4 regions of the Ensifer sp. MJa1 genome follow, and region 2 is predicted to be linked to each of the others. Evidence: riboswitches for the same ligand, from Rfam matches in the RefSeq annotation. Region 2 holds a riboswitch; each other region holds the start of a gene.
The links. A riboswitch is a leader RNA that binds a small molecule or an ion and turns the genes downstream of it on or off. The one in region 2 is predicted to bind thiamine pyrophosphate.

Region 1: another riboswitch for thiamine pyrophosphate. It lies ahead of thiD (bifunctional hydroxymethylpyrimidine kinase/phosphomethylpyrimidine kinase); the one in region 2 lies ahead of thiB (thiamine ABC transporter substrate binding subunit).
Region 3: another riboswitch for thiamine pyrophosphate. It lies ahead of thiC (phosphomethylpyrimidine synthase ThiC); the one in region 2 lies ahead of thiB (thiamine ABC transporter substrate binding subunit).
Region 4: another riboswitch for thiamine pyrophosphate. It lies ahead of thiO (glycine oxidase ThiO); the one in region 2 lies ahead of thiB (thiamine ABC transporter substrate binding subunit).

What each region holds. Positions count from the first base shown of each region.
Region 1 covers NZ_JAKUMO010000022.1:3,889-8,338, forward strand. The annotation lists gene MKZ91_RS24615 (IS110 family transposase) at 437-1,468, opposite strand; partial or broken gene MKZ91_RS24620 (transposase domain-containing protein) at 1,580-1,741, shown strand; gene MKZ91_RS24625 (DUF6429 family protein) at 1,722-1,955, opposite strand; TPP riboswitch at 2,092-2,195, shown strand; gene thiD (bifunctional hydroxymethylpyrimidine kinase/phosphomethylpyrimidine kinase) at 2,448-3,278, shown strand; gene MKZ91_RS24635 (glycosyltransferase family 4 protein) at 3,432-4,450, opposite strand, start outside.
Region 2 covers NZ_JAKUMO010000008.1:75,984-80,433, reverse strand. The annotation lists gene thiP (thiamine/thiamine pyrophosphate ABC transporter permease ThiP) at 1-1,023, opposite strand, end outside; gene thiB (thiamine ABC transporter substrate binding subunit) at 1,055-2,059, opposite strand; TPP riboswitch at 2,132-2,250, opposite strand; gene MKZ91_RS13210 (GNAT family N-acetyltransferase) at 2,389-2,874, shown strand; gene MKZ91_RS13205 (thiamine diphosphokinase) at 2,953-3,603, shown strand; gene MKZ91_RS13200 (ABC-F family ATP-binding cassette domain-containing protein) at 3,607-4,450, shown strand, end outside.
Region 3 covers NZ_JAKUMO010000002.1:404,805-409,254, forward strand. The annotation lists gene MKZ91_RS04600 (Zn-dependent hydrolase) at 1-187, shown strand, start outside; gene MKZ91_RS04605 (hypothetical protein) at 404-943, opposite strand; gene thiC (phosphomethylpyrimidine synthase ThiC) at 1,162-2,982, opposite strand; TPP riboswitch at 3,073-3,202, opposite strand; gene MKZ91_RS04615 (sigma-54-dependent transcriptional regulator) at 3,300-4,450, opposite strand, start outside.
Region 4 covers NZ_JAKUMO010000002.1:285,613-290,062, forward strand. The annotation lists gene thiS (sulfur carrier protein ThiS) at 1-73, opposite strand, end outside; gene thiO (glycine oxidase ThiO) at 70-1,047, opposite strand; TPP riboswitch at 1,204-1,324, opposite strand; gene bioB (biotin synthase BioB) at 1,807-2,796, shown strand; gene MKZ91_RS04060 (8-amino-7-oxononanoate synthase) at 2,793-3,938, shown strand; gene bioD (dethiobiotin synthase) at 3,938-4,450, shown strand, end outside.

The DNA.
Region 1 (4,450 bases), on a different contig from region 2:
CTTGCCGTTGTTTAATCGCCGGCTGGTCGTCAAGAGAATTCTTGCCATACCGCATCCTTGCGGGTTGCGGTATGGCAAGCCGGTTCATCAAACGATGGGCGCCAGCGATCGTGCCGGGCTGGTTGGGCGTGTCGGTAACGAAGCCGCTCGCGAGCGCGCCCTCAAGCGTGCTGTAGCGAGTGGGCGGCTTCGTGGTTCGCCGCCCTCGGCGGTCATATCTCCGGAGCGATCCAGTGCCGGGAGCAGCGTTGTCTGCGCGGTCGGCAAATGCCGCCGCATAATGGGTCTTCGCAGGTAGGACCTTCCTATGTCTCAAGCGCAGTCTCGATCGAGCTGCAACGGCAATTAACGGAATGGTCCGCCCCACGTCCGCAGCATGGACGCTCAACGCCTCAAGTCGGGTTGACGCGCTGAGGGAAGGAGGCTGATACTTCGCTTATGCGGTTGCGCCAGCCGATGCGTTGAACACTTCTTCTGTCTTGAGCATGCTGTGCATGATGACCGCGAGCTTGCGGGCGACCGCCACCGCGGCGCGCTTGAACCCCAACCGTTCACGCAGCTTCAGCCCCCACAACTTGAGACGGCACTCGGTCCTGACGCTGGTTCTCGTCAGCAGAACCGTTGCCGCTTCGTAAAGCAGTGCCCGCAAATGGTTGTCGCCCCTGCTCGAGATATGGCCGTCATAATCGACCTCGCCTGACTGATAACGTCGCGTCGTCAGTCCGAGCCAAGCGCCTACCGAGCGCGATGTTCTGAAGTGGCCCGGGTCTTCAATCGCCGCGACATAGGAGACGGCTGTGATGGCGCCGATACCCGGAATCGTCATCAGACGTTTCACAGCCTGGCTCTGCCGCGCCATCGCGAGCAACTGGCGGTCAAGCTCGGCGGCGCGTTTGCGTATGTCGCGCCAGGCATCGAGCAGGGGCAATATGATCCGTGCCAGGTCGTCATTGCCATCCAGCAGTGCCTTCACGTGGCCGTCGAACACGCGGCCTGTTCCCTTGGGGACGATGAGGCCGAACGTCTTCATCAGGCCGCGAATCTGGTTGCTGATCTGGATCGAAATGCTCAGGAGCTGATTGCGCGCCCCGACCAGCGTGCGCGTCAGCATGCTGTCGAACGCTTTTACCCGGACGGTCTTGTAGAAGCCGGCTTCCGCCAGTTGCGCCAACCCGTCCGCATCATTGGCATCGGTCTTGTTGAGCGTCTCGTTCAAAACCTTCTGCGCATGCCGGGCCTCGATGCAGATCGCCGGCATCTCCTCAGCCGTCAGGGCGTGATAGAACCACGTCGACAACGGCCCCGTCTCGAAGACGACGCGTCTGGCATGCGGCGCATGCTTGCGGATCATATCTGCCAGAAGCCTGGGGTCCGAAGGACACTTGCCGCGCCAGATGCGTTTGCCGTCTTGCCGGATTGAGATCGCGGTGTCTTTCAAGGAAATGTCGAGCCCGATATACTGGTTCATGGTTGCCTCCAACGAATGATGTTTGGGCCCGGTGCCAATCGGGAGCCCGTATTCCCATCTTATCGGGGGCAACCACCCCTACCAGTATCAACAGAGAAAATGGCCTGAGGAGATCGCGCCGCGATTATCCCATGTCTCAACGACGTCGACCCAAAGGCGTGGCTCGCCGATGTGTTTAGCCGCATCGCCGATCTTCCCGTCTCCCGCCTGCACGAACTGCTGCCGTGGCAATGGAAGACACACAAAGGGACGGCTATTGCGGCGGCCGCGTAAACAGCTCCCGGAACAATGCTTGCGAACGCGCCAAGCCTTCATCGGTCAGGATCAATGACTTCGACTTGTTGACTGGGTCGCCGATCAAGCCCTTCTTGTGAAGCCGATCCGTCGTTGCCCAGTCGAAGCCCTTCCAGGCACAGCGTTCGTTATGCAGCGTCAGCCATAGCAGCGCCAAAACCGCATCGTCGATCTTGTCCTCATCGATCTCCATGAACCGACGTTACCACGCGCGGCACCCAAAATCCTGCGGCCCTGCTCGGATGGATACTCCACTCAGCAAATCATCTTCTGAGCTATTTGTCACAGTGGTTCGGGTTTGACACCCCCCCCTACGCTGCCCTAGCATCCCTCCTGCCGAGGGGCGCACATTGACTGTGCTGAGATGGCGGTGAGCCAGACCCTTGAACCTGATCCGGATCATACCGGCGTAGGAACGGCAAGGGCCTCTCTGGCACTCCCGCGCCTCCGCCGTTCGTCTGGATCTCCGTGATTTTGGTTTCGGGAGATCACTGGTGCCAGTATGCAGTTTAGAATGTAGCGACGAAGAACTCTGGGGGGCGAGGCGACCGGCCCAGGGGCTCGATCTGTCGGATTCCTCCATACTGCATCGACGACCCACCTCAGTTTGTACGTGCTTGAGTTGGTCACTGGCCCGCGCGTTCGCCATCATCAGAGCTGCTTCTACATTTCAGTGGAGCCGGGCATGACTGCTATCGCCGTCACGATCGCGGGCTCGGATTCCGGTGGTGGTGCGGGTGTCCAGGCAGACCTGAAGACGTTTTCGGCACTCGGCGTCTACGGTGCCAGCGTGATCACGGCGATCACGGCGCAAAACACCCGCGGCGTTACCGCCGTCGAAGATGTTTCCCCAGCTGTCGTTTCCGCGCAGATCGATGCGGTGTTTTCAGACCTCGCCGTTCGTGCGGTGAAGATCGGCATGGTCTCGCGGCAGGAGACAATTGCGGCAATCGCCGGTGGCCTGAAACGCTACCGTCAGGCGGCGGTCATCGATCCGGTCATGGTTGCGACTTCGGGCGATATACTGATGCGTTCGGATGCGATTGCGGCACTCAAGGAGCAGTTGCTGCCAACGGCGCTGGTGTTGACGCCGAACCTGCCGGAGGCGGCGTTGTTGACGGGACGTTCCGTTGCCGAAGATGAGGTTGAGGTTTCGCGTCAGGCGGAGCTTCTTTTGAAGCTCGGCGCAGGCGCAGTTTTGATGAAGGGTGGGCACGGCAAGGGCCAGGAGGCCGTGGACATTCTCTTCGACGGCGAAAAGGTCCTTCGTTTGTCGCGGCCGCGGGTCGAGACCAGGAATGACCATGGGACCGGGTGCACGCTTTCGGCGGCAATCGCCGCTGGCCTGGCCCGCGGGCAGACGCTTTCGGACGCGGTCGTCGCTGCCAAGGCCTATCTGCACGAGGCGCTTGTCGCTGCTAATGGCTTGCGAGTCGGGCAGGGGCGCGGGCCGGTCCACCACTTCCATCAATGGTGGAGGCCCGATGATGGCAGGGCGATCCAGGCAACAGATTAGGACAGCAAGCAGCCCGGATGCGCGCGGTTCAGGCTTCCGAGTTTCAATGAACTCCAGGTTGCATTGAAAAAAGGAGCAGCCACCGCCATGGTCGAACGGCGCCGGCGGGTTTCAGCCGGGGACGCCGCCATCACACCGCGCCCGGCGGAACCTTCAGGCTACGGCGGCGCTGCGTGTCTCTTCCGGCGCTCCATTGAGCAGCTTGCGGTAGAGCGCCACATGTTCGCGCGCGCTCTCGGTATGGCTCATCGGCCGCCGGAGCGTGGCGCGCAGATTGTCCCAAGACCGCGGCGTGCTCAGGACGTCGATCAGACGGTCGGCGAGATCCTGGGCGCTGCCGGCGCGGAAATGATAGCCGTCCAGGCGGTCCCGCACCTTCTCGGCCATGCCGCCGATATCGGAGCAGAGGATCGGTCGGCCGTGGTGCAGCGCCTCCTGAATGACGATGGGCGAGTTCTCCCACCAGACGGACGGCATCACCACCCAGTCGGCCGAGCGCATCAGCCGTGGCATGTCCTGGTTCTGATAGGAGCCGTAGAAGCGGACGCGGCGGCCGGCGTCCTCGATCAGTTTGGCGACCTGTTCCTGATAGTCCTTCGGTTGGCGTTCAAGGTTGCCGCCGAAGATCATCAGCGAGGAATCGTCGCCCCAGATCTCGTCGGGCACCCGCGAGACCGCGTCGATCAGCACGTGAACACCCTTGAACGGCGTCATCTGGCCGAAATAGGCAAAGCGGTTGCGTCTGGCCGTCGGCGCAGGCAGGTCACGCGCTGGCGCCTTGTCGCCAAGCACGATGCCATTTTCGATGACGAAGATCTTTTCTGCCTCGATCCCCCAATCGACATAGCGGTTGGCAAGAAAGGCGCTCGGGGCTATGAAGGCGTCGGCCAGGTTGAGCATGCCGCGCACGAACTGTTCGCGCCGCACGAAGCGCGAAACCGGGATATCCGGGAAACAGCCGTGGCAACTGATCGGCGAAGCGCCGTTGCAAAGCTGGCCCGACGGTCGCTTCACCATCTGCCCGTGGTTGTGGCAGATCGACAGATATTCGTGGAAAGTGACAACGATACGCGCCTTCGGCAGCATGTCACGAACCGCATAAAGCGCTTCGAGCCCGAAGCCGATGATGTGGTGGAAATGGACGATATCGGGTCTGATGTCGCCGACGAAAC
Region 2 (4,450 bases):
CGCTGCCATGGCCACGGAAGTCAGGGCCGAGCCGAGCGCGATCGCGGCACTCGTCGCCAGGGCACGGTGGACATGTTGATCGCGGGCGAGCTTGAGCAGGTCGGCCTGAAGGCCGGAGGCGATGACGGCGATCAGCGGCGCGGCGAGGAACAGCAGTGCCAGGGCGATCCACACCCCGTCGTTGAGGCGTGACAGCGATGTCACGCCATCGAAGCGGCGGACGGTGCGGCCGCCGGTCATGCCCTGCTGCGGTTCCGTCGCCAGATGGCTAAGGATGAGCAGCAGCAGCCCGGTGATGGCGATCTGCAGACCAGAAAGGGCGATGGCGCGCGGCGGGTCGAAATCGAAGCGGAGCGCCTGGTAGATCGCCACTTCGATCGTGCTTGCCGCAGGCCCGCCGCCAAGCGTCAGTACCAGGGTGAAGCTGGTGGCACAGAGCATGAACACGAGGCCGGCCGCACCCGGCAACAGGCCGCGAAGCACGGGCCACTCGATGAAGCGGAAAAGCGCGTGGGAGGGCATGCCGAGATTGGCGGCTGAGCGCCAGTATTCTGCGGGAATGCGCTCAAGCCCGGCTAGGAAAAGGCGGGCCGCAAGCGGCATGTTGAAGAAAACATGGGCGATGAGGATGCCGAACAGGCCGTAGATGCTGACCGGTTGCTCCAGTCCGATGAGGCGCAGGCCGGAATTCAACAGCCCCTGGCGGCCCCAGATCTCGATCAGCCCGAGCGCGCCGACGAGGACGGGCAGGCCGAGCGGCAACGCCATCAGCCGCAACAGCCAGATGCGCCCGAAAAACTGTGGCCGCCGTGCGAGCGCCCGCGCCACGGGTATCGCGAAGAGCACGGATAGCAGAGTGGAAAGGCTTGCCTGCAGGAGCGTGAAGCGGGTGACGCGCCAGATATAGGCGTCGAACAGGGTGCTCTCGTTCGCGCCGCCGGTCTCTGCGAGCAAGGCTGCGATCGCCAGGCTGACGAAGAGCAGGAAGGCGCCGAGGCAAAGCGCCCCGGCGACGACAGTCATGCGGTTTTCGCGAAGCGCGAACAAGCCGGCCTCAGTTCTTGCTCATCGCGGCAAGCCATTCGTCGATCCAGGCCTTGCGGTTCTTCGCGACCTCTTCCGATGGCAAAAGGAAGGTCTTTTCCGGATTGACCAGCTTGCTGAAGGCGTCCGGCAGCGGTTCGCTGGTGGCGCCGACCGGCATCATCCAGTTGGTGGTCGGGATGATCGACTGGAACTCAGGGCCGGTCATGAAGGCGAGAAACTGCTTTGCCAGTTCCGGCTCCTTGGCATTCTTGGTCATGCCGGCGACTTCGATCTGGATGTAGTGCCCCTCGGAGAAAGCCGCCGCCTGATAGCGCTCGGTGCTTTCCGCGACCATGTGGTAGGCCGGCGAGGTGGTGTAGGAGAGCACCATCGGCGCTTCGCCCTTGGTGAAGAGGCCGTAGGCTTCCGACCAGCCTGGCGTGACCGTCAGGACGCGATCCTTAAGCTTCGCCCAGGCGGCACCTGCCTCGTCGCCATAGACGGCCTTGACCCAGAGCAGCAGCCCGAGGCCCGGCGTCGAGGTGCGTGGATCCTCGATGACGATCTTCTGCGATGCGTCGCCTTCGACCAATTCCTTGAGGCTCTTCGGCGGCGCCTTCAGCGTTTCGGTGTCATAGACGACAGCGAAGTGGCCGTAGTCATAGGGCAGGAACGTATCGTCGGCGAAGCCGCCCGGGACCTTCAGGTCCTTGGTGGCGACACCGTGCGGCGCGAAGAACCCGGTGGCCTTGGCTTCAGCGACGAGATTGGTGTCGAGGCCGAGCACGATGTCGGCTTTTGAAGCCTCGCCTTCGAGCTTCAGGCGCGTCAAGAGTTCGACGCCATCGGCGACGCCAACATAGTTGACCTTGCATTCGCAGGTCCTTTCGAAGGCCTCGGCGACCTTGGCGCCGGGGCCCCATTCGGTGATGAAGCTCTCGTAGGTGTAGACGGTCAGCGTCTTGTCGGCCGCGGCAGCGGTACCGGCTGTTACAAGACCAGCCGTTGCTACCAGCGCTAGCCGGCTAAACATTTTCAGTGAAAACTTGGACATGGAAAGCACCTCTCTCCCAAAGTTCGTTGTTGCACGGGAAAAGGGCGTATCGGTGCGATCGCGTCTAATCCCTCCGCCGGTATGAGCCGGATCAGGTTCCGCGGGTTGGCGTTTCGACGCCTCTCAGCCTCCGGCCGCCATGCGGTCGGGAGGCACCCCGTTAGAGCGGCAAGAGATTTACCGCCACGGCGGTTTGATGGCAAGTCGAGATTGTGGCCGTGATGCTTGCCAAGCGACGTCACGTCATGCGTTTGCGCATGATGGCATCTGCGCTATGACAGCGTGCAAAGACCCTGCGGAGGACCGTCATGCCCGATATGCTTGTTCGACTCTATGCCCTGCCGTCGCAATCCCGGTCGCGGCTTGGCCCAGGCATCAGCATTCGCCGCGCGATGGCGCCGGAGCGCCGCCTGGTCGTTTCCTGGATCGAAAAGACGTTTGGCGCCGGTTGGGCGAGCGAGGCGGAAGGCGCTTTCTCCTCGACCCCCACGCGCATTCACATCGCTGTTTTCGAAGGCCGGGTCGTCGGCTTTGCCTGCCATGACGTGACGGCGCTCGGCTTCTTCGGTCCGACGGGGGTCGATGAAAGCATGCGCGGGCAGGGGATTGGCGAAGTGCTGCTGCTGGAAAGCCTGACGGCGATGCGGGATGCCGGTTACGGTTATGCGGTCATCGGTGGCGTCGGCCCGGCAAAATTCTACGAACGCGTGGCCGGCGCGATCGAAATTCCGGACTCTACCCCCGGTGTCTATGCGGGCATGCTGTCTTCCGAGGTTGTGGCCGAGAGCGATTGATATCCGGCTGCAAAACGAGGGTAGCGCTGTGCGTTTCTTCGTTTTCCTTCTGCCCTCCTTTGCGCTATGGGCTTTGCCATGGCTCGATCCACCTACACCATTCTTCTCGGCGGCGCGTTGACGCCCTCCGACCGGCTGACAGAGCAGCTCCGTGACAGCCGCTTCGTCGCGGCCGATGGCGGCATGCGCCATGCGCGGACCCTGGGCGTGGTGCCCGATGTCTGGGTGGGTGATTTCGACTCGACCGAAGAAGCCCTGCTGTCCGAATTCTCAGCCGTGCCGCGTGAGCCTTATCCGGCGGCAAAGGCGGCGACGGACGGCGAAATTGCGGTTGAAGCCGCGCTGTCGCGTGGGGCCGACCGATTGATCTTTGCCGGTGCGCTTGGCGGCACCCGCAGCGACCACGCCTTTCTGCACCTGCTGCAGGCCGTTGCTCTTGCCGAACGCGGCCTTCCAGTCCTCATGACTTCGGGAGAGGAGGAGGCCTGTCCGCTGCTTGCCGGAGCGTTCGATCTCGATCTGCCGAAGGGCTGCCTCTTTTCCGTGCTGGGTTTGACCGAGCTGACCGGTCTTTCGATCGTCAATGCGCGTTATCCGCTCGATGATTTCACCTTGCCGTTCGGCTCATCCCGAACCGTTTCCAACGTCGCGGAGGGTCCCCTTCGCTTCACTCTCAAGAGCGGACGCGCCATCGTGCTTGCCCGCCCCTATGACCTTTCCGGAGCCTGAGCCTTGGCGCCTCCCATTCTGAAACTCGACGATATCTTCCTCACCTTCGGCGGCACGCCGTTGCTTGCCGGCGCCAATTTTCAAGTGGAGCCGGGCGACCGCATCTGCCTCGTCGGCCGCAATGGCTCGGGCAAGTCGACGCTGATGAAGATCGCTGCAGGGCTTGCCGAGGCGCAGACGGGCGAGGTGTTCCGTCATCCGTCGGCGACCATCCGCTACCTGCACCAGGCACCGGACTTCGACGGCTACGACACGGTGCAGGCCTATGCCGAGGCGGGGCTCGGCCCGAGCGACGATCCTTACCGTGTCGCCTACCTGCTGCAGCATCTGGGCCTCACCGGTGAGGAAGATCCGAAGCAGCTCTCGGGTGGCGAGGCACGCCGCGCGGCGCTCGCCCGCGTCATGGCGCCCGAGCCGGACATTCTGTTGCTCGACGAGCCGACAAACCATCTCGACCTGCCGACGATCGAATGGCTGGAAGACGAGCTCATCCGTAGCCGCTCGGCGCTGGTTCTGATTTCGCACGACCGGCGCTTCCTGGAGAAGGTGTCGACCGCAACCGTCTGGCTCGACCGCGGACAGTCGCGGCGGCTCGACCGTGGCTTTGCCCATTTTGAGGCCTGGCGCGACGAGGTGCTTGAAGCCGAAGAGCTGGAGCAGCACAAGCTCGGCAAGGCGATCGAGCGCGAGGAGCACTGGCTGCGCTACGGCGTGACGGCGCGACGCAAGCGCAACATGCGCCGCCTCGGCGAGTTGCAGACCATGCGTGCAGCCTATCGCGGCCACAAGGGGCCGCAGGGCACCGTGCAGGCAACCGCCGCCGACGCCAAGGAATCCGGCAAGCTGG
Region 3 (4,450 bases), on a different contig from region 2:
GCGCATGACCTCAGGCGCCGGCCACGATGCGCAGATGATCGCCCGCATTGCGCCGACGGCGATGATCTTCGTCCCGAGCCGCGACGGCATCAGCCACAATCCGCGTGAGCACACGGAACCGGATGATCTGGTCGCCGGCGCGAATGTGCTGCTGGACGTGGTCGAACGGATGGTTGGTCGTGGCTAGAGAGCCAATTGGGGCGAGAAAATCCAACGGTCTGTATCCGTAGTTCCGCCGGCACACTCCGGCAGGTCGTGGTCGGGATAGACATTTCTCGAATGTAAGCGCCTACACCAATTGAGCTGGTCCTCGCGCATCAGAACCCGTTCCTACGCGCACATCCGGCGTCCGGTTTCGAGGAATAGCGCAGGTCCCCCCTCGTTGCGACGAGGTTGGCTCTCTTCAAGGCTCTCTTTTGGTGTGAACGGTCTTCTGCCGGGCGGAAGGTTCAGGTTGGCTCCGTTCGAAACGCCTTTCCGGCGCCTGGCGGAAAAGGTTCAGGAAATTGTTGCCGCCGTGCCAATCGTCGCCGCTTGGTCCGTAATCCCGTGAGTCGCGCGAGGATGACTGGTGCACACTACGGCTACCGCTGTCGATGACGCCACCTCCGCCGCCTGCGCCGCCACCGCCGGGCACACCGCCTACGCCGCTACCGTCGCCGGTGCCCCAATCGCCGCCACCCCCATCGCCACCGCCCCCATCGCCGCCGCCCTCTGTGCCGTTGCTTCCGCCGCTCCCGACGTTTTCGCCACCCTGGTCGGTGCTATCAGCGCCATTTCCACCATTCCCGCCGCCGCCATCGGCGTCGTCCGCATGGGCCGAGGCAATCCAGGAAAAACCCGCGGCAAAACTGCCGCTGTCATCGAGGCGTGGCAGATCTCCAGCGAGTGCCGCAAGGCCGCCCATCGACAGGGCCGTCAGTCTCAGCCGGCGTGTCCTCAAGGCTTTCTCCCTGTGTAACGGCGTTGTTTCGTCGTCTTACAAGAGTGCCGCAGAAGACGCAGCTTGGCGTGAATGACGGGTTCGGCGGCCGCGACTTTTGCGTGAGCCTTACATATCGTTCAACCGATCAGGGGGCAAGCGATTGCCCAAGGGCAGGCTCCAGCATCCGGCTCGCGGTCGGGAGGGAGTGCGAGTCATCCCTCCCGACGTATTGCGCCTTACCTTGTAGCTTCGACCTCAGCGACCGGCATGTAGAGATCTCCACCCTCGCGGTACTTCGCCGCCATCGCTTCCAAGCCTTCCTTCTGTGCTTCCGCACGAATGTCGTGCGAGATCCGCATCGAGCAGAACTTCGGGCCGCACATCGAGCAAAAATGCGCGACCTTGTGGGCTTCTTTCGGCAGGGTCTCGTCGTGGAAGTTTCGGGCGGTCTCCGGATCGAGCGAGAGGTTGAACTGGTCCTCCCAGCGGAACTCGAAACGGGCGCGCGACAGCGCGTCGTCGCGCACCTGGGCTGCCGGATGACCCTTGGCGAGATCCGCGGCGTGGGCAGCGATCTTGTAGGCGATGACGCCGACCTTGACGTCGTTGCGGTCGGGCAGGCCCAGATGCTCCTTCGGCGTGACATAGCAGAGCATGGCGGTGCCGAACCAGCCGATCATGGCAGCACCGATACCCGAGGTGATGTGGTCGTAGCCCGGCGCAATGTCGGTCGTCAGCGGCCCGAGCGTATAGAACGGCGCCTCGCCACAGGTCTTCAGTTGCTTGTCCATGTTCTCCTTGATCTTGTGCATCGGCACGTGGCCGGGGCCTTCGATCATCACCTGGCAGTCTTTTGCCCAGGCGATCTGGGTGAGTTCGCCAAGCGTCTCCAGTTCGGCGAATTGCGCTGCGTCGTTGGCGTCGGCAATCGAGCCAGGGCGCAGGCCGTCGCCGAGCGAGAACGAGACGTCATAGGCGCGGCAGATGGCGCAGATCTCCTCGAAATGCTCGTAGAGGAAACTCTCGCGGTGGTGATGCAGACACCACTTGGCCATGATCGAGCCGCCGCGCGAGACGATGCCGGTGACGCGGTCGACGGTGAGTGGGATGTAGTGGAGCCGCACGCCGGCATGGATGGTGAAATAATCGACGCCCTGCTCGGCCTGCTCGATCAGCGTGTCACGGTAGACCTCCCAGTTGAGGTCTTCGGCAATGCCGTTGACCTTTTCCAGCGCCTGATAGAGCGGCACGGTACCGATCGGAACCGGCGAGTTGCGGATGATCCATTCGCGGATGTTGTGGATGTTGCGGCCGGTCGACAGGTCCATGACCGTGTCGGCGCCCCAGCGGGTCGCCCAGACCATCTTCTCGACCTCCTCGGCCATCGACGAGGTGACGGCGGAGTTGCCGATATTGGCGTTGATTTTCACCAGGAAGTTCCGGCCGATGATCATCGGTTCGGATTCCGGATGGTTGATATTGGCCGGCAGGATCGCCCGGCCGCTGGCGATTTCCTGGCGGACGAACTCGGGGGTGACATGATCAGGGACATGGGCGCCGAAGCTCTCGCCATCGCGGACCTTCGCGCGCGCCGCATCGCGGCCGAGGTTCTCGCGGATCGCCACGAACTCCATCTCCGGCGTGATGATGCCGGCGCGCGCATAGGCAAGCTGGGTCACGGCCTTGCCGGCGGTCGCCTTCAGTGGTGTGTGCTGGAGCGGAAAGGTCGGCGTCAGTCGGTCGCCGGTCGCAAAGCCGTTGTCCTCCGGCCGCACGATCCGTCCCTCGTAAGTCTCGACGTCGCCGCGGGCGAGGATCCAGTTGCGGCGCAGCCTCGGCAGGCCCGCCTCGATGCTGATCTCGGCATCGTCGGCCGTATAGGCGCCGGAGGAATCATAGACCGTGACCGGCGGCTCGCCGGAGGTCGGGTGCAGTGCGATCTCGCGCATCGGCACGCGGATGTCCGGGTGCAGGACACCAGGCTTGTGGATCTTGCGGGAGGCGGGGAGCGGCCCTTGTGTGACCGAGAGGGCTGCAGGTTTGGTGGCAATATTCATGACGAGGCTCCAAGTTGCGGTTGGAGACCCAGTTCTGATGCCGAGAGGATGAAAGACGCGCCGCCGGACGACCGACTAAGCGGAGTCGTGGCTTCGATATCTGCACCGTCCCTACGCCAGTATGAACTGGATCAGGTTCAACGGGTCACTGCGCCACAGCCGGCAAGCCGACCATCCAGCAGTATCTCAGCCCCTTGGCGGGACCCCCCTGGTGAATGCCCAGAAGATAGCCATCGATCGGCCTGCGTCGTCAAGCGTGAATTCGCTCGTCGATCAAGATGCATCCTATGCGGGAATTTTCGGTCTCTCCGGAAAGCCTAGCGGCCGGACTTTTCCGGTGCGCCGCGTTCGGCGTAATCGGCGCGGTTGATGCCGTGACGCTGAAGCTTGTCGTAGAAGGTCTTGCGTGGAATGCCGAGCGCTTCGATCGTTGCCTTGACGTCGCCGCGCTGAGCGCGAAGCACCTCTTTCAGGATCTCCGCTTCGTAGCGCTCCAACCGCTCTGGCAGCGCGTAACCCGGCTGATCGGTTGCCGCAGCGGTCTGGCCCAGCGAGCCTTCGACACCAAGCGCGACCCGCTCGGCAAAGTGCGAGAGTTCACGCACATTGCCGGGCCAGGCATGAGTCATCAGATGTCGTTGCACCGCCGGCGAGACGACCGGCGCGTCGCGCTTGAAGCGCTCGGTCGCGCGGGTCAGGAAGTGCGAAAACAGCAGCGGGATATCGTCGCGACGCTCGCGCAGTGGCGGGATGGACAAGGTGACGACATTCAACCGAAAATAGAGATCCTCGCGGAAGTCTCCGCGTTGGACCGGGTCGCCGAGGTCGATCTTGGCGGCGGCAATGACGCGGATATCGACGGGGCGCACCTGGTTGGTGCCGAGCGGCGTGATCTCGCGAGCTTCCAGAACCCGCAGCATCTTGACCTGGGTGGCCGGCGGCATCGCTTCGATTTCGTCAAGAAACAGCGTGCCGCCGCTTGCATGCTCTATCCGTCCCACGCGCTTTTTCAACGCGCCGGTGAACGCGCCCGCTTCGTGGCCGAAGAGTTCGCTCTCGATCACCGTCTCCGGAAGTGCCCCGCAATTCAGCGCCACGAAGTTGCCGTCGCGGCGACGGCTCCAATTGTGCAGCAGCGTGGCCACCACTTCCTTGCCGCTGCCGGTCTCACCGGCGACGAGCACGTCGACATCGGTATCGGCGATATGTTTGATCGTTTGGCGCAGGCGGTCCATCACCGGCGTCTGGCCGATCAGCGGCAGGCTGTCGCCGGCGGTCTCGGCTGCCCGCTTCAAGGCGCGGTTTTCCATGACGAGCCGGCGCTTTTCGAGCGCGCGGTGCACGCTCTGCACCAGCCTGTCGGCCGCAAAGGGTTTGGGAATGAAGTCGTAGACGCCGTCCTGCAAGGCTTGCACTGCCATCGGGATGTCTCCGTGGCCAGTCACCAGGATCACGGGCAGGTCCTTGT
Region 4 (4,450 bases), on a different contig from region 2:
CGAGTTCGCTCAGGAGGTCGGCGAGGGTCGTGACCGCGAGGTCGTGATCCTCGCCGTTGACGGTCAATTTCATGCGGCGTTTCCCTTCAGGTTCCGGGTAAGGGCAAGCTCCGCCGCTTCCTTGGCGAGGGCCGGTGAAAGCAGAAAGCCGTGGCGGTAAAGCCCGTTGATCGTGATCGTGTTTCCGGCGCGCATGAGCTGCGGCAGGTTGTCGGCAAAGGCCGGCCGGATGCCGGTGCCGGTTTCCATGAGGCGGGCCTCGCCGAAGGCCGGATGCAGCGCATAGGCGGCGTTCAGAAGTTCCATCAGCGACCGGGCGGTGATAGGCCCGTCGACGTCGGTCTCGATCATCGTTGCGCCGCACATGAACAGGCCGTTGCCGCGCGGCACGATGTAGAGCGGAATGCGCGGGTGGATGAGCCGCACCGGCCGCGACAGCACGACTTCTGCGGTCTCAAGGGTGAGCATTTCGCCGCGTACCCCGCGCAGGCCGTCGAGATCGCCGATCCTTGCGGCACCGGTACAGTCGGCGATGAGGTCGCTCTCGCCTTCGCCGTCCGATCCGTCGACGAACGCCACGCCGCGTTCGACCAGCTCTTGCCGCAACAGGAAGAGCGCCCGGCGTGGATCGAGGTGGGCTTCGCCGGGGAAAAACAGCGCCTGCTGGAAACGTCCGGCAAGCGCCGGCTCCAGTCTCTCGATCGCCTTTGCGTCGAGCCATTCGAAGCCGGAGGTCCGAGAAGCGAAGCGCTTGAGTTCGCCGGTATCGCGCGGCGGGGCAACGACCAGCGTGCCGTTGCGCGACACTTCGCCCGGAACAACCCGGTCCCACCAGTCGATGGCGCCAATACCGCGGGTCAGCACCACCTCTTCGGCGCTTTCGCGCTCGCACCAGGGCGCCAGCATGCCGCCGGCAAACCAGGAGGCGGCCGCCGTGAAACCCGGCTGGCGCTCGGCAACCGTGACCTCGGCGCCGCGAGTGCTGAACTCGTGCGCCAAGGTCAGGCCGGCGACGCCAGCGCCTTTGACGAGAATGCGCGTGGTCATCGTTGAATGACGCGATGAATGGTCCTGCACCTTGCGGCAGGGCGGAGGAGGGTGGCGATCGTCATGGCGTGCTCCAATCTGTCGTCGGAGACCCATTTCACGATGGCGGGGAGGAAGGACGCGTTGCCGAGAGTGCGCGCGGAGGCGATTGCTCAGGCAGCGATGTCTGCACCGTCCCTACGCCAGTATGAACTGGATCAGGTTCAACGGGTCACTGCGCCGCGAAAACCGCCTGGCAGAATCTCAGCCCCTTGCCGGGACACCCCTGGTGAATGCTGCAAACTGACTGGCATGGGCGGATCTTGTCAAGGCCCGATCTCCAGGGTTCGGGGCAATCCGCGTGATGCGTTGGGAAATTATCTATAAAATTATTTGGGTGGTGCGGTATCCAGTCGCGATCCCGTTGGCGACCGGTGAGAAAGGATCCGGCGGTCGCATCTAGATTTGGCGAAACCCGTATAAGCATCTGTATAAAAAGAAATATTTCTCTCGTCTGTGACGTCGCGTCAGCCGTGGTCCGGCGTCATCCTGCTTCCTGTTATTTCGTCTTTACGGCTGAACGGCGAAGTTTGCTCATCCGGCGAGAATACAATCTTAGGAGGAAGTTGACCCCATATGCGTCTTTTGAATGCTTGCCTTCTTCGTTTCGGAATAAAATTATAGATAATATTGAAATCTATCTATTTCATGATTGCAATCCAGGAGGACATGCCGAAAATGTTGGACGCAGCCCCATCGACCGACACCGACCCGACCTCAATGAGCCTCGACGAAATCCGCTGGAATCAGGTGGATGCGAAAAAAATCTATAATCTGCCCTTCAATGATCTCCTGTTTCGGGCGCAGACGGTGCATCGGGAGAGCTTTGATCCGAACGCCATCCAGATGAGCCGGCTGCTTTCGATCAAGACCGGCGGCTGCGCCGAGGATTGCGGCTATTGCAGCCAGTCTGCGCATTATCCGACCGGGCTCAAGGCCTCGAAATTGATGGAGGTCCAGAGAGTTCTGGCCGAGGCGCAGAAGGCCAGGGACGGTGGCGCCACGCGCTATTGCATGGGAGCGGCCTGGCGCAGCCCGAAGGAGCGCGACATGGAGGCAATTGTCGCCATGGTCGCAGGCGTCAAGGCGCTCGGCATGGAGACCTGCATGACGCTCGGCATGCTGACGCCGCAGCAATCCGATCGGTTGGCGCAAGCCGGGCTCGACTACTACAACCATAATGTCGATACGTCCGAACGGTTCTACAGCGAGATCATCACCACCCGAAGCTTTGCCGATCGGCTTGAAACGCTGGCCAACGTCCGCGACGCCGGCATCAAGGTTTGCGCCGGCGGTATTCTCGGCATGGGGGAGACGGTTGACGATCGCATCTCGATGCTGGTGACGCTCGCCAACTTGGCCGTGCCGCCCGAAAGCGTACCGATCAACATGCTGATCCCGATCCCAGGCTCGAAGCTCGCCGATGCGGCGCCGGTCGACCCGATCGACTTCGTCCGCACCATCGCGCTCGCCCGCATCCTGATGCCCACGTCTCACGTCCGCTTGTCAGCCGGGCGCACGGATATAAGCGATGAGATGCAGGCGCTCTGTTTCTTCGCCGGCGCCAATTCGATCTTCGTCGGCGAAACGCTGCTGACGGCCGACAATCCCGGGGAAGATCACGATGCCGCACTGTTCCGCCGTCTCGGCCTGAAGCCGATGGCCCTTTCCAGGGAGCACGGCGGGGCGGCACGGGACGCGGCCGAATGACGGCGGGCCTGCTCGGCCACCACGAAAGGACGCTCCACGGGCTCGAACGTAAAGGGCGTCGCCGTGCGCTTCTTTGCGGTGGTGGCATCGATTTCACCTCGAATGATTATCTGGCCCTTTCGGGCTCGCCGCGGCTGAAGGCGGCGATTGCCACGGCCATCGAGCGTGGCGTGCCCGTCGGGTCGGGTGGCTCGCGGCTGCTGCGTGGCAACCATCCGGAGCACGAGGCGCTGGAAGCGGAAGCGGCGACGTTCTTCGGCGCTGAACGGACACTTTTCTTCGCCAGCGGTTATGCCGCCAATGCGGCGCTGTTTTCGACCCTGCCGCAGCGCGAGGATCTGATCGTCCATGACGCCCTGATCCATGCAAGTGCGCATGAAGGGATCGCCGCAAGCAGGGCCCAAGCCGTGGCCGTGCCACACAACGATGTCGATGCTTTTGCCGACGCGATCGGCTCTTGGCGCAAGCGCGGCGGCAAGGGCCACCCGTGGATCGCCGTAGAAAGCCTCTACTCCATGGATGGCGACAGGGCGCCGCTCGCCGAGCTCGCCGCCCTTGCCGGAAGGCATGATGGATTTCTTGTGGTTGATGAGGCGCATGCGACCGGTGTCTTCGGACCACACGGACGTGGTCTCACCGCGGAACTGGAGTGTCAGGACAATCTCGTCGCGCTGCACACCTGCGGCAAGGCGCTCGGTGTTTCGGGCGCACTCTTAAGCGCAAGCGGCGTGCTTTGTGACTATCTCGTCAACCGCGCCCGCAGCTTCATCTACTCGACCGCGCCATCGCCGCTGATCGCTGCGGCCGTGCGCGAGGCGTTGGCGATCGTGGCGGACGAGCCGGAGCGCCTGGCGGAATTCGACCAGCTGAGGACATTTGCCAACCAGGCTCTGGCCGAAACGCTCAGGCTACCGGGCAGCGGCTCGCAGATCCTGCCGGTGCTGATCGGCGACAACGGGCGCGCGGTGCGGATCGCTGCGCACATGCGGCAGGAGGGTTTCGATATCCGGGCGATCCGGCCGCCGACGGTTCCCGAAGGTACGGCGCGGCTCAGGATCGCGATTACGCTGAACGTCGACCGGTCCATGATCACCCACATGCTGGAGCAATTGAAACGCGTGATGCTTGAGGAGCAACCATGATGCCGCCCCGTTTTGTAGTCACCGGTACGGATACCGGCATCGGCAAGACTGTCTTTGCCGCGGCACTCACCGATGCGCTTTCAGCCTGTTACTGGAAACCGGTGCAATCGGGGCTTGATGAAGAGACCGATAGTGAGACGGTGGCGCGGCTTGGCCGGGTCCCACCAGAGCGCATTCTGCCGGAGGCATACCGGCTGAATATGCCTGCCTCGCCGCATCTTTCGGCGCGGATCGACGGCGTGTCGATCCGGCCGGAGCTTCTGTCGCCTCCAACCGTGGATTGCCCGCTTGTCATCGAGGGGGCGGGCGGGCTGCTCGTGCCTTTGAGCGAGCGGGTGGTTTTTGCCGATGTCTTTGCGCGCTGGCAGATCCCGGTGATCCTTTGTGCCCGCACCGGGCTCGGCACCATCAACCACACGCTGCTGTCGCTCGAGGCGCTGCGCCGTCGCGCCATTCCCGTCGTCGGCGTTGCCTTCATCGGCGACGAACAGGCAGACAGTGAGGCGATCATT